Regions from separate parts of the Paenalcaligenes sp. Me131 genome, predicted to be linked through region 2. Evidence: predicted binding sites of a transcription regulator. Region 2 holds the regulator's gene; the other holds the start of a gene.
The links. The regulator HrcA, encoded in region 2, represses chaperone genes, less so after heat shock. The targets are predictions, from matches to a motif close to TTAGCACTCNNNNNNNNNGAGTGCTAA.
Positions count from the first base shown of each region.

Region 1: ACLPHM_RS11760 (co-chaperone GroES) is a predicted target of HrcA. The motif match lies at 4,860-4,886, and genes of this name have one in related genera.

Region 1 covers NZ_JBKQGY010000003.1:25,666-34,772, reverse strand. Annotated here, with positions in the region: gene ACLPHM_RS11785 (sulfite exporter TauE/SafE family protein) at 1-656, opposite strand, end outside; gene ACLPHM_RS11780 (AraC family transcriptional regulator) at 759-1,535, shown strand; gene map (type I methionyl aminopeptidase) at 1,572-2,330, opposite strand; gene ACLPHM_RS11770 (ParD-like family protein) at 2,327-2,539, opposite strand; gene groL (chaperonin GroEL) at 2,818-4,473, opposite strand; gene ACLPHM_RS11760 (co-chaperone GroES) at 4,513-4,800, opposite strand; gene ACLPHM_RS11755 (phosphate acetyltransferase) at 5,204-6,160, shown strand; gene ACLPHM_RS11750 (acetate/propionate family kinase) at 6,162-7,358, shown strand; gene ACLPHM_RS11745 (sulfate adenylyltransferase subunit 1) at 7,361-8,656, opposite strand; gene cysD (sulfate adenylyltransferase subunit CysD) at 8,656-9,107, opposite strand, start outside.
Region 2 covers NZ_JBKQGY010000001.1:1,479,949-1,489,055, reverse strand. Annotated here, with positions in the region: gene recN (DNA repair protein RecN) at 1-392, opposite strand, end outside; gene ACLPHM_RS07250 (NAD kinase) at 402-1,301, opposite strand; gene hrcA (heat-inducible transcriptional repressor HrcA) at 1,437-2,450, shown strand; gene hemH (ferrochelatase) at 2,501-3,556, shown strand; gene grpE (nucleotide exchange factor GrpE) at 3,650-4,213, shown strand; gene dnaK (molecular chaperone DnaK) at 4,331-6,253, shown strand; gene dnaJ (molecular chaperone DnaJ) at 6,355-7,488, shown strand; gene ACLPHM_RS07220 (response regulator transcription factor) at 7,637-8,269, opposite strand; gene ACLPHM_RS07215 (sensor histidine kinase) at 8,269-9,107, opposite strand, start outside.

The DNA.
Region 1 (9,107 bases), on a different contig from region 2:
TAACCAATGTGCCAAGCACCTAGCGATACGGCATCGCGGGATGCCAGCAGCATGTAAGTTAAGGTGCCAGATATAGCCATAGGCAGTGACAGAGGGTTAGCCATGGCTGTGGCGCTGGTCATGCTGGCCCCACGCCTACGCATTAATGGCACGGTCATCACACTACCGCCTACGCCCAACAATGCCGCAAAACCACCAATCGTAATACCTAATGATGCCAATTGCAGCGGTGGCATAGGGCGTATGTTGTTTTGGCTTTCGTGTAAGAAACCGGGTCTAAACAAGCTATCTAGAATGGTGAGTATCAGGTAAATAATGAATGCCCAGCGTAGCCAGGTGGCATTCAAATTCAATGCGGCTGTTGCGCCAATCACAGCACCAATCGCAATGTAAATCAGGAAAGGGCGTATTAAGTCCCAACGTAATGTGCCAGCGATAAGGTGGCGTCGCGTGGCTAAGGCCGTGCCAAAGATCATCACGCAGGTAGAAGTGGCCACGGCAATATGCATGGCCGCTTGGCCTATTTCGCTTTGCGTACCATGTAGCGCTAGCAACAGGGTATAGAGCAGTGGAACCACAATAAAACCACCGCCAAAACCGAATAACACCGTGGTGACACCAGTCAGCACACCAAAGCCTAAGAGTAGCCAGTACATGATCAATCTCTTGAATGAAAACTGTACTATAGGTGCGTGAGGTCTGGCCTGCTTTAGCTTATTGGTCAATAATGAGTGAGTTTAGGCCAATCAGAGAAAGTTATGCACAATGTACGACTGAGTGAAGTGGATGCGGTTGACCGTCCTGTGCTGGCCATAGGTACGGATTACACGCCTGGTACGCTACTGGATACGCACAGTCATAGACGCGCACAAATGCTGTATGGCATGAGTGGGTTGATGGAAGTGGATACTGCTGCTGGCGCATGGGTGATCCCACCGTATAGTGGTGTGTGGATTCCTGCAGGGCAGCCACATCGCGTGCGTATGCAAGGGGTAAGCACGCGCAGTTTATACATAGAGCCGCAGGCTGCTCCTAGGGCTACAGAGCAATGCGAAGCGTTAATTATTTCGCCCTTATTGCATCATTTGCTCTTGGCCTCGCTAGAGGTCCCCGCGTTGTATGACGAAGCGGGGCGCGATGGCGCATTGATGCAGTTATTGCTATATGAAGTGGGGCGTGCTCCTACCATGCCTCTGTTTGCACCATTGCCGCATGATGCGTCGTTAGCAGAACATTGCAAAGCTTTTTTATTGCAACCTAGTATTCAATCCACGCCGGACGAATGGGCGCAATCGTTGCATAAAAGCTTACGTACGTTTACGCGGTTTTTTAGGCAGCAGACGGGCATGTCGTTTGGTGAGTGGCGTCAGCAAGCCTGCTTGATGGCTGCCTTAACAAGATTGTCCACAGGGCAGTCGGTGACACAAGTGGCGTTGGACTTGGGGTATGAAAGCCCTGCTGCATTTTCAGCGATGTTTAGAAAACAGCTAGGGCGGTCACCGTCAGCATTTAGGCAGTCAGACTGGTTAGCTTAAGCAAATGCTGACGGTGACGACAGAGGACGCAGGCGGTTATTTCTCTTCGTCGCGTAATGTGAGTACTTTGACGCCAGTACGTGTGACAGCGACGGTGTGCTCAAATTGTGCAGATAGTTTCCCGTCATCAGTTACTACTGTCCAGCCGTCGTGCTCGGTGTGCACGTAATAGCTGCCTTGATTCAGCATGGGTTCAATGGTGAATACCATGCCTTCTTTTAACGTTTGCCCCGTTTTGGGTTTGCCCCAATGCAGCACATCAGGCGGTTCGTGCATTTCTCTACCAATACCGTGGCCGCAGTAGTCTCTAACAACCGAGTAACCGTGCAGGCGTGCGTGGCGTTCAATCGCATGACCTACATCGCCAAGTCGTGCCCCAGGGCGCACAGCGCGAATGCCTTTCCACATGGCTTCATAGGTGATCTGCACGAGTTTCTTGGCCGCAGGGGATACCTCACCCACCATATAGGTTTTGCTAGAGTCAGCAATAAACCCATTTTTCTCTAACGTAATATCGAAGTTCACAATATCGCCGTTTTGGAGAATGTCGGTGTGTGAGGGCATGCCATGACACACCACGTTGTTAGGTGAGGCATTGAGTGCAAAAGCGTAGCCATATTGGCCTTTGCTGGCAGGGCGAGCGTGTAGGTTATGCACAATGAAGTGATCAACAATGTCGTTGATTTGCATGGTAGACATGCCTATCAAGTTGTAGGTGTCGATGTGTGCAAAAACCGAGGCCAGCAGTTTTCCTGATTCGGCCATTAACGAGATTTCTTCGGGGCTTTTAATCATAAGGATGTGCTACTTGCCGATTGAGGGTCTACGCCTGCGGCTTGCAGTTCACGAGCAACCAACTCATTAAATGGCACGGTGGGATTCATTTCGCACAACATACCCATTTTGATCCAGAAAGCGGCTTGTGCATTGATGGACCTGCAGGTGACGGCGCTAGCTTTGCGTAGTTGGTCGTGCAGTTCATCGTCGATATTTACTATACCCATATACCACCTATATACGAAACGTATATGAATCATAGCATGATCATCACGGCTGTTTGTGAGAAAAATAGACTGGGTTTTCTATATTGTGTTGTGCGGTGAGCAGAGGAATGGTGCAGGTGGCTGGGTGAGGTGAGTGAATGCGAACAGCCATCTGGTGAGAGGTGGGCGTGACGGGTAATCACGACGGTGAGCACAACGAAAAAACCCTGCAGCAATGCTGCAGGGTTTTTAGAAGGGTTTCGTACCTTGCTAAGCAAGGCACGAAGGAGGATGGGTGCTTAGAAGCCGCCCATGCCGCCCATACCACCCATACCGCCCATGCCGCCCATGTCAGGCATACCGCCATCGGCTTTGTCGTCAGCGATTTCAGCAACAGCAACTTCTGTTGTCAGCAACAAGCTGGCAACGGATGCAGCGTTTTGCAGAGCTGTACGTGTTACTTTGGTTGGATCCAGAACACCAGCCGCTACCAAGTCTGTGTACTCGCCTGTGGAAGCGTTGTAACCGTAGTTACCTTCGCCAGCAGCAACAGCGTTTACTACTACGCTTGGCTCGTCGCCAGCGTTAGCAACGATAGTGCGCAGAGGTGCTTCGATAGCGCGCAGTACCAGTTTGATACCAGCGTCTTGATCCAGGTTGTCGCCTGTCAGTGCAGCAACAGCAGCGCGTGCACGAATCAGAGCAACACCACCGCCAGGAACAATACCTTCTTCTACAGCAGCGCGAGTGGCGTGCAGAGCATCTTCCACGCGAGCTTTTTTCTCTTTCATTTCAACTTCAGTTGCAGCACCAACGCGGATCACAGCAACACCGCCAGCCAGTTTGGCTACGCGTTCTTGCAGTTTTTCACGATCGTAGTCGGAAGTTGCTTCTTCGATCTGAACACGGATTTGTTTTACACGTGCTTCGATGGATGGGCTGTCGCCTGCGCCATCAATGATCGTTGTGTTTTCTTTACCTACTTCGATGCGTTTGGCTTGACCCAGGTGCTCAAGAGTAGTTGTTTCCAGAGACATACCGGTTTCTTCGGAAATCACGGTACCGCCAGTCAGGATAGCGATGTCTTCCAGCATAGCTTTACGACGGTCGCCGAAGCCTGGAGCTTTAACAGCAACAGTTTTCAGGATACCGCGGATGTTGTTCACAACCAGAGTAGCCAGTGCTTCGCCTTCTACGTCTTCAGCAATGATCAGCAGAGGACGGCTGGATTTTGCAACTTGCTCCAGAACTGGCAGCAGGTCACGGATGTTGCTGATTTTCTTGTCGAAGATCAGGATGAAAGGCTCATCCATTGCAGCAACTTGTTTGTCTGCGTTGGTGATGAAGTAAGGAGACAGGTAGCCACGGTCGAACTGCATACCTTCTACTACGTCCAGTTCGTTTTCCAGGGATTTACCGTCTTCAACAGTAATCACACCTTCTTTACCCACTTTGTCCATGGCGTTAGCAATGATTTCGCCGATGGATGTATCGCTGTTTGCAGAGATAGAACCAACTTGAGCGATTTCTTTGCTTGTAGCGCAAGGACGGGACAGTTTGCGCAGTTCTTCAACTGTTACAGCAACAGCTTTATCGATACCGCGTTTCAGGTCCATTGGGTTGATGCCAGCGGCAACGTATTTCAGACCTTCTTCAACGATGGCTTGAGCCAATACAGTAGCGGTAGTAGTACCGTCACCAGCGTTGTCGGAAGTTTTGGAAGCAACTTCTTTCACCAGTTGAGCGCCGATGTTTTCGAATTTGTCTTTCAGTTCGATTTCTTTAGCAACGGAGACACCGTCTTTAGTAACGGTAGGAGCGCCGAAAGAGCGGTCCAGAACAACGTTACGGCCTTTAGGGCCCATCGTTGTTTTTACAGCGTTAGCCAATGTGTTTACGCCGCGTACGATACGTGAGCGGGCGTCATCACCAAAAAATACTTGTTTAGCAGCCATTGTATATTCTTCCTAGAATTTGGTACGTGAGACGTAGGGTTACTCGATGATCGCGAGAACTTCTTCTTCGCGGATAACCAGCAGCTCTTCGCCGTCTACTTTGACAGCCTGGCCAGCGTATTTGCCGAACAAAATTTTATCGCCGACTTTCAGGTCCAGGGGCTGAACCTTGCCGTCATCTGTGCGTTTGCCGGGGCCTACTGCCACTACTTCACCTTGATCAGGTTTTTCAGCAGCGCTCTCAGGGATAACAATACCGGAGGCAGTGGTGCGCTCGTTGTCCAGACGCTTTACGATCACGCGATCGTTCAGAGGACGTAATGCCATGGTTGAACTCCTGTTCAAAAAAAGCAAATAAATTGGATAAAAATGGTTCGGGAGAGGCATTAGCACTCAACCCGAGGGAGTGCTAATAATTATAAGGGCGAAAATTTGTATTTCAAGAGCCTATATACCTAGGGGATGTAAGTGTTTCTCCTAGGCATTAGTAGACTGGGAAATCTCACCTAAGCTGCATCAATCCATGCGAATCAGGGTTTTGCCCTCTACCCCTAACCACCTATTATTTCTACATGGGGGTGGTGAGCGTGCTTTCAAGGTGCTGTTACATTTCTAGTGTGCGTAACAGGTGGTAGTGCTTGCGCTGTCACAAGGCAAACAAAGCCCAAGTATGATGTACTAATGATATGTTTTTATGTGATTGCTGTTCTGTTTAGGGAGAGTGCAAAGCATGTCCGGGTCCAGTCTTTATGACCAATTTATAACGTTGGCGAAAAATCAGGAAAAACGTGTATGCGCCGTGGCGCATCCCTGCGATGAAGTCTCTCTGAGCGCCGCTTTGGAAGCGCGCGAGCAAGGTTTTTTTGATTTAGTGTTGGTGGGGCCGGAATCCCGCATCAAAGCAGTAGCCAGTGCGCATCAGTTAGATATTGCTAACGTGCGCATCGTCAATGCAGCACATAGCCACGAGTCGGCTGAAATGGCGGTACGCGAAGTGATGGCAGGGCGTGCCGATCTACTGATGAAAGGCAGCTTGCATACTGATGAGTTGATGCACGCGGTATTGGCTACGGATGGCAAAGGGTTACGTACTGAGCGCAGACTCAGCCATGTGTTTTTAATGGATGTGCCGCGCTATTCCGATTTGCTGTTCATCACTGATGCGGCAATTAATATTCACCCTGATCTCACCACCAAAGCGGATATCGTTCAAAACGCCATTGATCTGCACTACGGTTTAGGGCTGGGTCAGCCTCGTGTGGCCCTACTATCCGCGGTAGAGCAAGTGACAGCCAAAATCCCTAGCACTTTAGAAGCCGCAGCGCTGTGCAAAATGGCCGATAGAGGGCAAATTACGGGTGGATTGGTAGACGGCCCGTTGGCGTTGGATAATGCGATTAGCGTGGCGGCCGCTGAAATCAAAGGCATACATTCTCCTGTCGCAGGCAGAGCGCAGATTCTGGTCGTACCTGATCTAGAGGCCGGTAATATGTTGGCGAAAAATCTAAGCTTTATGTCGGGTGCGAAAGCGGCCGGTATTGTGTTGGGTGGGCGTGTGCCTATTATCTTGACCAGTAGGGCAGATAGCGGTGAAACCCGTTTAGCATCGTGCGCGGTAGCGTCGGTTTACGCGGCTTATCAACAAGCACAGCGTGCTGCCGCATTGTTGGCTCAGCAGGAGTCATAGTATGAGCATTGATACCTTGTTGGTGGTGAACGCGGGTAGTTCCAGCTTGAAGTTTCACGTGTATGCACTAGATCAAGAGCAAGCAGAAGGGCTTCGTTTTTGGTTTGGTGGTCAGGTATCCGGTATTGGTACGTCACGCGCAGTGCTGAAGGTCAAAGACTCTGATGGCAAAGAGCTGATCAATCAGAAGCTCAGCGAAGAAGACGCCAGTAATTTGCGCCAAGCACAGGATTTGTTGGCGACCTGGTTAGCCACCCAATTAGACAAAGCGCCTGTGGCGGTAGGTCACCGTATCGTGCACGGCGGCGTCAAAATGACAGGCAGCCGAGTCATTGATGAAGACGTATTGTGGTACTTGGATAGCCTGGCACCATTGGCGCCTTTGCATCAGCACAATAACTTGGCACCCGTGTCTGTGATTAAAGAGCGTTGGCCAGAAATGCTGCAAGTGGCGTGCGTGGATACGGCGTTTCATTGCTGCCAAAGCACCATGGTGAACCACTACGCATTGCCTGAAAAATATTACGAGCAAGGTGTACGTCGGTACGGTTTTCATGGCTTGTCGTACCAATATATTAGTGAGTACTTGGCTGAAAATATGCCTAGACTGCATCAAGGGCGGGTGCTGGTTGCGCACTTAGGCTCAGGTGCTTCGGCAACGATGGTGGTAAACGGGCTAAGTCGTGAAAGCACGATGGGCTTTACGGCGTTAGATGGCTTACCTATGGCCACGCGTCCTGGGCGTTTGGATGCCGGTGTGGTGCTGTGGTGGATGCAGCAGCAAGATATGACTGCCGCCCAGATTCAAAACCTGTTGTATAACGAGTCAGGCCTTAAAGGTATGTCAGGTATCAGTGGGGATATGCGTGAACTGCTGGCGAGTGATGCGCCGTCCGCAAAGTTAGCGGTAGATTATTACGCCTATCGAGTGGCAGAAAGTTTGGCTGGCCTGTGTGTCTCAGCCCAAGGTGTGGATGCTTTAGTGTTCACAGCGGGTGTGGGTGAGCACAGCCCAGAGATACGTGCTCGTATCGTGGCGCATTTGGGCTGGTTGGGGCTAGAGTTGGATGCGGAAGCAAATGCTACCAATCAGCCGCTGATTTCCACCCCGCATAGCAAGGTGGAAATCCGTGTGATACCTACGAACGAAGAGCTGGTCATCGCTCGCGAAACCTTGCGCCACTATAAAGAGCAATAGTACTAGCGCAACATGCCGGCCGCTGCCGTTTGGTGAGTGGCCGGATCAATCAAAATAAACGCGCCTGTAGCGGGTTGCGTTTGATAGGCCTCATTCACCAAGGGGTCACGTACTGTCAGACTAATAGCAGCCAGATCATTCATGTGCAAACTTTGCGAGCCAGAAATAGGCTCTAAGGTTTCAATGTCTCGCACATGATGAATGGCGGTTAATTTGGCTTGTGTGAGGCGTGTACCTTGTTTAAGCAAGTAGTGGCGAGCAGGGTTTAATGCGGTGGTGTCCAGCCAGCATAGGTCTGCTTCTAAGGTGCGCGAGAGCGGAAGCGCCTCGGTGGCGAGGCTGAGTAAATCACCACGAGAAATATCCAACTCTTTATCTAGCGTAAGTGTCACGGCGTCGCCAGCTTGCACGCTATTAACGGCTTGGCCTGAGCGTAATAGCGATGTGATGCGGGCCGTGGTTTGGCTGGGCCACACGCGTACGCTGTCACCTATGCTTAAGGTGCCACGTTGCAACTGCCCAGCATAACCACGAAATGCCTGTGCGCTATGTCCGTCATGGCGTATTACCCACTGTACGAATAGGCGGGCCTCCGACTGCGGCGCAGGGGCTTCGGTGGGCAACTGCTCTAATCGTTGCAGTAGCGGCAGGTCTGTAAACCACGGGGTGTGCTCAGAGCGTTGGCTGATGTTGTCGCCTTGCAATGCCGATACTGGAATTGCATGAAAGCTCTTGATGCCTACTTGAGCAGCAAGTTTGGCATACGACGCTTTGATGGTATTGAAGATGTTTTCATCCCAATCCACCAAATCCATTTTGTTGATCGCCACGATAATGTGCGGAATATTCAACAGATGGGCAATAGTAGAGTGGCGACGAGTTTGAGTCAGCAGTTGGCCGTCACGCGCTTTGCTAGCATCAATCAAAATGATGGCGGCTTGTGCGGTGGAAGCACCGGTAATCATGTTGCGTGTGTACTGCTCATGTCCCGGCGCGTCAGCCACAATAAATTTGCGTTTGGGTGTGGCAAAGTATCTATAGGCAATATCTATGGTGATGCCTTGTTCGCGCTCTGCTTCTAAGCCATCCGTTAACAACGCTAAATCCGGTTCGCTAGCCGTGGTACGACGATACTTGGATTTATTGATGGCGGTCAGCTGATCGGCAAAGACGCCTCGGGTGTCTAACAGTAGACGGCCAATTAATGTGGATTTCCCATCGTCTACCGAGCCAGCAGTGATGAAACGTAGTACGTCGGTGGTGTTGGCGTTCACCCAAGATTCATTGACAGTATTCATTAGAAGTATCCTTGTCGTTTGCGATGTTCCATAGAGGCTTCAGAACTTTGGTCGTCCATACGCGTAGCCCCGCGTTCAGTCAGAGTGGCTAAGGCAGTCTCACGAATAATGTCTTCGGGTGAGGCGGCGCTAGACTCCACAGGGCAGGTGCAAGAAATGTCACCGACGGTTCGAAAACGTACTTGTACGCGCTCTATGGTTTCGCCCTCTTGAGGCGGTGTAAGGTCGGTATTGGGGATCAATAAACCATTACGACGCACTACCTCACGTTCATGAGCGTAATAAATGGGGGGCAAGGCAATGTCTTCACGCAAGATGTATTGCCACACATCCAGTTCAGTCCAGTTTGAAATAGGGAAGGCGCGCAGGTTTTCACCGGGGTGTATATGGGTGTTAAACAGATGCCAAAGTTCGGGGCGCTGGTTTTTAGGATCCCATTGACCAAACTCAT
Region 2 (9,107 bases):
TGGGCATGCTGACCATGTATGTCTACAAGGTGTTCACCCACATCACGCAGTTGCCCCAAGGTGGCGGCTGTGCCGTTGATATATGCACGACTACGGCCTTGAGCGTCAATGACACGGCGTAGCAATAAATCCTCGCCATCGTCCAAGTCGTTATTTTTCAGCCATTCACGAATGTCATCATCCAGATCAAAGTGCGCACTGAGATCGGTTTTCTCGCACCCTTCACGTATGACACGGGTGTCGCCGCGAGCGCCAAGCAGCAGCGACAGCGCATCTATAAGTATGGATTTCCCGGCACCAGTTTCACCAGAAAAGACGGTGAAGCCATCTTCGAAATCGATGAGGGCTTCATCCACAATGACAAAATCACGTATATGCAGGGATCGCAGCATAAGCAGGGATTATTCGTTGGCGTCGTTGGGTTGTGGGATACGGTTCCAGTCCAATTTCTGACGCAAAGTAGAAAAGAAACTGTAGCCGGTGGGGTGAATAAAACAAACTGTTTTCTGAGCGCGGCGAATTTCTACACAGTCGCCAGGCTGGCAGTCAGACCAAGCCTGCATATCGAAGTGCACGCTAGCGCCCGATTCGACTCGGCCCAAGGCGGTAATGGTCAGGCTCAATGTGCTGCTGTCAGGTACCACTACAGGGCGATTGGACAGCGTTTGCGGTGCCACAGGCACCAGCAAGAAGGCATTGAGCGTGGGGTACAGAATAGGGCCGTTTGCTGCCAGCGCGTAGGCTGTGGAGCCGGTTGGTGTGGCTACGACTACACCGTCGGCGCGTTGGCGATGCATAAACACACCATCTAGCTCTACACGCAGCTCTATCATGCCGCCACGACCTGCGCGGTTAATTACGATATCATTGAGCGCGATACCCGAAACCAGTGTTTCGCCATCGCGTACAACACGGCCTTCTAGTAGGCTGCGGTGCTCAGTTTCGTACTGGCCGTTGATGACGCTGGTGATTGCTTCGTGAGCGTGTGGCAGGGGGATGTCGGTGATAAAACCTAATCGCCCGTGGTTAATACCAATCAAGGGAACGCCGCTGTGCGCCAATTGGCGTGCTGCACCCAGCATCGTGCCGTCACCGCCCACGATGATAGCGAGATCGGCCTGCTGGCCGATTTCGTCAAAACTGACACAGGGGATATCCTGTATACCGGTGTAGCGCGCTGTGTCGCTTTCTATAATGACCGAGCAACCCGCTTGCTTCAGCGTGTGGGCAACGGCTCGCAGCGGGGCATCAAGTCCCGAGTCATGATAGCGACCCACGAGGGCGACCGTTTTGAAATGCATGAGGTAAATTGCCTTATGATGGAATAGGGATAGGATAATCTGAATTACTGGATTATAGAATTGTGTAAGGGTTTAGGGCATTGAAGCTGCAGTTTGATCCTGATGTGAGTGTATGAAATAAGCATGGCAAAATATCTGGACGATAGATCAAGTGCATTATTGACGCTATTAATTGAGCGTTACATTGCTGACGGTCAGCCGGTGGGGTCACGTACCTTATCTAGGCTTTTTGACCTGTCGCCAGCCACCATACGTAACGTGATGGCTGATCTGGAAGACCTAGGGTTGATTCATAGTCCGCATACATCGGCGGGGCGTATTCCTACGCCTCAAGGGTATCGCATGTTTGTGGATAGGCTCTTGGCCGTACCGCAATTCGAGGTACCCCACATTGAACCCCTGCAATTGCGTTTGCCGATGGAAGAGCCGGCTCGTGCCGTGTCATCGGCGGCAGCGTTGTTGTCTAATTTGTCGCAATTTGCAGGCGTGGTGATGGTGCCGCGCCGTGCACAAACCTTCAAACATATTGAGTTCATTCGCCTCTCGGGGAAACGGGTGCTGCTGATTATGGTGTCCCCCGACGGTGACGTGCAAAATCGCATTTTGTTTATGTCGCGAGAGTATCGCGAAGAAGAGCTTACTGAAGCCAGCAATTTCTTTAATCAGCACTTCTCAGGAAAGTCATTTTCTGTGGTGCGCGAGTCGTTAGCAGATGAGCTGTCTAGCCTTCAAGTAGACATTTCTAAGTTGATGCAAGCCGCCGTAGCCGCCAGCACAGCCGAGTCTGACGTAGAAGAAGATGTGGTGATTTTCGGTGAAAGTAAGCTCTTGGACGTGAGCGAAATGACGGATGATCTAAGCCGTTTACGTCGCTTATTTCAGCTGTTTGAAAAGAAAACTGAATTGCTGCATTTGTTGGATGCCTCCAGTCATGCACACGGCGTACAAATTTATATTGGTGGTGATTCCACGTTGTTGCCTTTAGACGACGTTTCCATGGTGACAGCCCCTTATGGCGTAGACGGTGAGGTGGTGGGCACCTTGGGGGTGATCGGCCCTTCACGCATGGCTTATGACAAGGTGATCCCTATCGTGGACATCACCGCCAAGTTATTGTCCAATGCCTTGAGCTGTAACCAGAATAATTGATAAGAATGGCGCTGCACGAGAGGGCTCAGTGCGGCGCATAGGGCGTACATATGCTGTTAACTACCTATTTGCCTGAACCATCGGATCCATCTTTGCTGGATGCGCACATTACCAGTCGTCCCGCTACGCCAGTAGGTATAGTGGTGATGAATCTGGGTACCCCAGATCAACCGGATGCTGGTTCTATACGACGTTATCTCAAAGAGTTCTTATCGGACCCGCGAGTGATTGAGATCCCGCAACCGGTGTGGCAATTGATTTTGCGCGGGGCGATCTTGCCATTCAGACCACGTAAGTTGGTAGAGAAATACCAAATGATCTGGATGCCTGAAGGGGCGCCGCTGTTGGTGTACAGCCAGCGACAAGCAGATGGTTTGCAGCAACGTCTGGACCCAACTGGCCAACACGTCAAAGTAGAATTGGCGATGCGCTATGGCAACCCGTCAGTAGAAAGTGCGGTAGATAAACTGCGCGCGCAGGGCTGTGAACGCATCTTGGTGGTGCCGTTGTATCCACAGTATGCGGCAAGTACGACGGCCACAGCCGTAGACGCCGTAACGCGTTATGCCGCGAAAATGCGCAATCAACCCGAGCTGCGTTTTATACGCAGTTACTGTGATCATCCCGCGTATATCAAACCGTTAGCACAATCCATTACTACCTATTGGGGAGCGCAGGGTAAGCCTGAGCGTTTGCTGCTGAGCTTCCACGGTTTGCCACGTCGCTGCGCTGAAAAAGGTGATCCGTATCACCGTGAGTGCATGTTGACTACCGCCGCGTTACGCCGCGAATTAGAAACCACCGGTGTACCCGTGCATGCTGCTTTCCAAAGCCGTTTTGGAGCCGAGCGCTGGTTAGAACCCTACACCGAACCGCTGTTACGTCAGTGGGCTAAGGAAGGGGTGAAAAACGTGCATGTGGTCTGTCCGGGGTTTTTGGCGGATTGCTTAGAAACGCTGGAAGAAATCAAACTCATGTGCCGTGATGCGTTCTTAGAAGAGGGCGGGCAAGATTTCGCTTATATCCCCTGTTTGAACGATGATGCTGAGTGGGTAGATGGCTTAGCGCACTTGGTTCGCGAACACGCGGCAGGCTGGCTCGCATAAGCTAAATGTAAAAATAGCCGTGGATCTCTTGAATATGGGGTGTGTGATCCCCATATGAGAAACAGTGATGTTTTTTTGCCGTGGAGATCCATTATGTCTGCATCAACAGACCAGAACGAAAACCAGATTCCTGAAGACAACCAACCTGAAAACGAGTCCATTGATGTGGCAGCAGAATCGCTTGTCGAGTCTGGACTGGATCAGCAGTTGGAAGAAGCTCAGGCTAAAGTAGCCCAGTACTACGATCAGTTGCTGCGCGCTAAAGCCGAAATGGAAAACATTCGCCGTCGTGCGGATGACGAGGTATCGAAGGCACGTAAATTTGGGACTGAGTCCTTTGCCGAGAGCCTGTTGCCAGTACGTGATAGCTTGGAAGCTGCGCTGGCACAAGAAGAACAAACGATTGAAGCCTTCCGTGAGGGCGTAGAGACCACGCTGCGTCAGTTGGATAACGCGTTTACACGCAACCAGCTTAAAGAAGTAGCGCCGCAAGCAGGCGATAAGTTTGACCCGCATCTGCATCAAGCGATTTCTACCGTTCCCTCAGATCAAGCTGAAGGCACGGTCGCGATGGCATTGCAAAAAGGTTATGTATTAGCCGATCGCGTATTGCGTCCAGCCTTGGTGATGGTGTCTTCAGGGCAAGCACCAGCCTAAATTATTTTGTTATGGGGGCTTGAAAATGTTTAGCGAGTCCCCATCTGTAAATCATAGTAATAACTGAGCGGTATCCCCAAGATGGGTACGCTGATTTTTGCAAGGTAAATCAAAAATATGAGCAAGATTATTGGTATTGACCTTGGTACAACCAACAGTTGTGTTGCCGTAATGGACGGTGACCAGGTCAAAATTATTGAAAACGCAGAAGGTACTCGTACCACCCCTTCCATCGTTGCTTACATGCCTGATGGTGAAGTACTGGTAGGTGCACCTGCTAAGCGTCAAGCCGTGACAAACCCACAGAACACATTGTTTGCTGTGAAGCGTTTGATCGGTCGTAAATTCGACGAAAAAGCGGTACAGAAAGATATTTCGTTGATGCCTTACAAAATCGTTAAGGCAGATAACGGTGATGCATGGGTTGAAGCCCAAGGCAAAGCGTTGGCTCCTCAGCAAGTTTCTGCTGACACCCTGCGCAAAATGAAGAAAACAGCGGAAGACTACTTGGGTCATGAAGTGACCGAAGCTGTGATCACTGTGCCTGCGTACTTCAACGACAGCCAGCGTCAAGCCACTAAAGATGCCGGCCGTATCGCTGGGCTGGACGTAAAACGTATCATCAACGAACCTACTGCTGCGGCATTGGCGTTTGGTTTGGATAAGGCTTCCGATGGTGACCGTAAAATCGCTGTGTACGACTTGGGTGGCGGTACGTTTGACGTATCCATCATCGAAATCGCTGACATCGATGGTGAAAAACAGTTTGAAGTGTTGTCCACGAACGGTGACACCTTCTTGGGTGGTGAAGACTTTGACCAACGTATCATTGACTACATCATCGACGAGTTTAAGAAAGAAAGTGGCGTAGACCTGTCCAAAGATGTATTGGCACTGCAACGTCTGAAAGAGTCCGCAGAAAAAGCCAAGATCGAACTGTCGTCTACACAACAGACTGAAATCAACCTGCCGTACATCACAGCAGATGCTTCCGGTCCTAAACACTTGAACCTGAAAATCACACGCGCCAAATTGGAAGCGTTGGTTGAAGATCTGATCGAGCGTTCTATCGAACCTTGCCGCATTGCTATCAAAGATGCAGGCGTGAAAGTGTCCGAGATCGACGATGTGATCTTGGTTGGTGGTATGACACGTATGCCTAAAGTGCAAGAACGTGTGAAAGAGTTCTTTGGTCGTGATCCACGCCGTGACGTGAACCCTGACGAAGCGGTTGCCGCTGGTGCAGCAATTCAAGGTTCCGTATTGTCTGGCGATCGTTCTGACGTATTGCTGCTGGACGTTACACCGCTGTCCTTGGGTATTGAAACCCTGGGTGGTGTGATGACCAAAATGATTCAGAAGAACACCACGATTCCTACTCGTCACTCGCAAGTGTTCTCCACAGCCGATGACAACCAGCCTGCGGTAACCATTAAGGTTTTCCAAGGTGAGCGTGAAATCGCTGCGGGTAACAAAGCGTTGGGTGAGTTCAATCTGGAAGGTATTCCACCAGCACAACGTGGTATGCCACAGATCGAAGTGACTTTCGACATTGACGCAAACGGTATTTTGCACGTTTCCGCCAAAGACAAAGGCACAGGTAAAGAGAACAAAGTTACCATCAAAGCCAACTCTGGTTTGAGCGATGAAGAAGTACAGCGCATGATGCAAGACGCCGAGGCTCACGCCGAGGAAGACCGTCGTTTGGCTGAACTGGCTACTGCACGCAACAACGGTGAAGCACTGGTGCACTCCACACGTAAATCGTTGGAAGAGTACGGTGACAAACTGGAAGCTAGCGAGAAAGAAGCGATTGAAGCTGCGATCGCCGAGCTGGAAGGTGCATTGAAAGATGGCGACAAAGAAGCCATCGATGCCAAAGTCGAAGCATTGAGTACAGCATCGCAGAAACTGGGCGAGAAAATGTACGCGGATATGCAGGCTCAGGCCGCTGCACAGCAAGCAGGCGAAGACGGTGCAAAACCCGCGGATGAAAACGTGGTTGACGCTGACTTCAAAGAAGTGAAGCGCGATCAGTAATCCAGTGACTGTGCACTGAACAGGCCCGGTAGCCAACCTTATGTGTGGGCTCCGGGCATCCTTTTTTCCATGAAAAGGCTTGTAGGAGCCTGACAGTCAAAATGGCAAAACGCGATTTATACGAAATACTGGGTCTCGCCAAAAATGCGAGCCAGGATGAGATCCGCAAAGCCTATCGCAAGATGGCAATGAAGTACCACCCGGACCGAAATCCTGACAGCAAAGAGGCCGAAGAGAAGTTCAAGGAAGCGAAAGAGGCTTACGAAATTCTGAGCGATGAGCAGAAACGTGAGGCTTACGACCGCTATGGCCACGCTGGTGTGGATCCTAGTGCTGCCGGTATGGGCGGCATGGGTGGTGGCGGAGGTTTCGGTGGGTTTGGTGACCTGGGCGATATCTTCGGTGAAATCTTTGGTGGCGCCGCACGCCGTGGCCAAGGTGGCCCACAAGTCTACCGTGGTGCAGATTTACGGTACTCGTTGGAAATCAGCCTAGAGCAGGCAGCCAAAGGTTTTGACACGGAAATCCGAGTACCTAGCTGGGAAAACTGTTCGGTTTGTGATGGCTCTGGCGCGAAACCTGGCAGTGCACCTACAACGTGTGGCACATGTGGTGGCTCAGGTGCGGTACGCATGCAGCAAGGCTTCTTTAGCGTGCAGCAAACATGCCCTACATGTCATGGTTCAGGTAAAGAGATCAAAGATCCTTGTACCGCATGTCATGGTGAAGGCCGCAAACGTGTAGAGAAAACACTGCAAGTGAAGATCCCTGCCGGTATTGATGACGGCATGAGCATCCGCTCAATGGGTAACGGTGAGCCAGGTTTGAACGGTGGCCCAGCCGGTGACTTGTATGTGGAAATTCAGCTGAAACCGCATGGTATTTTCCAGCGTGACGGCGATGACCTGCACTGCAGTCTGACCATTCCATTTACCACTGCCGCATTGGGTGGTGAAGTGGAAGTGCCTACGCTAACAGGCAGAGGCGAGATCACTATTCCTGAAGGTACACAAACCGGAAAAACCTTCCGCTTGCGTGCTAAAGGGATTAAGGGTGTACGTTCTAGCTACCCCGGCGATTTGTACTGCCACATTCAGGTAGAAACACCTGTGCGCTTGAGCGAAGAGCAGAAGAAAATTCTGCGTCAATTCGAAGAGGCGCTGAAGTCCGGTGGCGACAAGCACTCTCCCAAAAGCGAGTCGTGGACAGACAAGGTGAAGAACTTCTTCTCCTAAGTGTGTCTCACACAAAAAACCGGTGACGTTTAGGCGTACACCGGTTTTTTTATGGCTACTGATAGATAGGGTGGCGATACGCTCTAGGTGATACAGGCATTGCAACTAAGTGCCTATGCCATCAGCACCGCCAACTCTTCAACGAGGCTTAGGGCTGTAACTGCAACCTATCTGCCATGCGTACCAGTTCAGCCAATGAGCCAGCCTCCATGGTGCGCATCACTTGCCCGCGACGTACTTTGACGGTGATCTCACTCACATGCAGTTGGCTGGCAATTTGTTTATTCAGCAAACCTTGTACTACCAAGCGCATGACGGATTGTTCCCCCGCAGTGAGCCTATTCCAGCGATCACGCAGCACCGTGATTTGGGCTTCTTCTTGTCGACGTTGCGTGTCTTTTTGCAGCCCTAACTGGATGGCATCCAGTAGGTCTTGGTCACGGAAAGGCTTGGTAAGGAATTCTATGGCCCCATTTTTCATAGCTTCTACACCCAGCGCGATATCGCCGTGGCCAGTGATGAAAATAGTAGGCAGTTGAATACCGTATTGGGCCATGTGCCTATGGAAGTCCATGCCGCTTTGGCCGGGCATGCGTATATCTAGAATCAAACAGCCGGGGGTGTCTTCCACGCCTTGATCCAGAAACTCTTGTACCGAGCTATAGGTGCGAGTGTGTAAACCTACCGAGGCCAGCAGGTCGTCCAGTGCGGCGCGCATGGATGGGTCATCATCAATAATGTAGACCAAGGCATTGGAGGTATCGGTGGTTTGAGTAGACATCATGAGCTGGCAACAGAGTGATTCAGGGGAAGAATAAATTGAAAACGGGCACCGCCCTCAGGACGGTGGGAGGCCCAAATACGTCCCTGATTGGCCTCCATGATGGTGCGGCTAATGGCTAGCCCTAGGCCCACACCAGTTTCCTTTTCGGTCCAGAATGCATCAAACATATGTTCTAGTGCATCGTTACTGAAGCCTTTGCCGGAGTCGGTAATCCCCACCAACAACGCACCTTGTTCATCGACTTGGGTGGTGAACTCTATTTCACGGTGAGGATTGCGCGAGTTCTGACGTATGCTTTCAATGGCGTTATTTAGCAGGTTACCCAGAACTTGCTGTAATTGTATGCGGTCGGCTAATACCTTAGGCAGGTTTTCTGCCAAGCTAAGTTTTAGCGATATATTGTGGCGATCTAATTCGTTACGCGAAAACTGCACCACTTCCACGATGGCCTGATTCATATCGAAGAGGCTGGCTTGCGGTGCTTCACCTCGGGTAAGAGCGCGTATGCGCGTGATCACATCACTGGCACGGTTGGCATCAGCGATAATGCGCTCAATGGCCAAGCGTGCTTTTTCCATATTCGGCGGTTCAAAGTTCAGCCAACGTTGGCAAGCATTACTGCTGGCGATAATCGCACCTAACGGTTGGTTCACTTCGTGAGCAATAGAGGCGGCCATCTCACCCAAACTGGTAATGCGTGATAGCTGTTGTAGCCTAGCTTGCGAGACTTCTGCCGCCGTGCGGGCTGCCATGATTTTGATGCCCAACAACGAGGTGATGCCAATCGCCACCAAACTGATGGCGGTATTTAACAGGCCTATTTCGTACTCGCCGT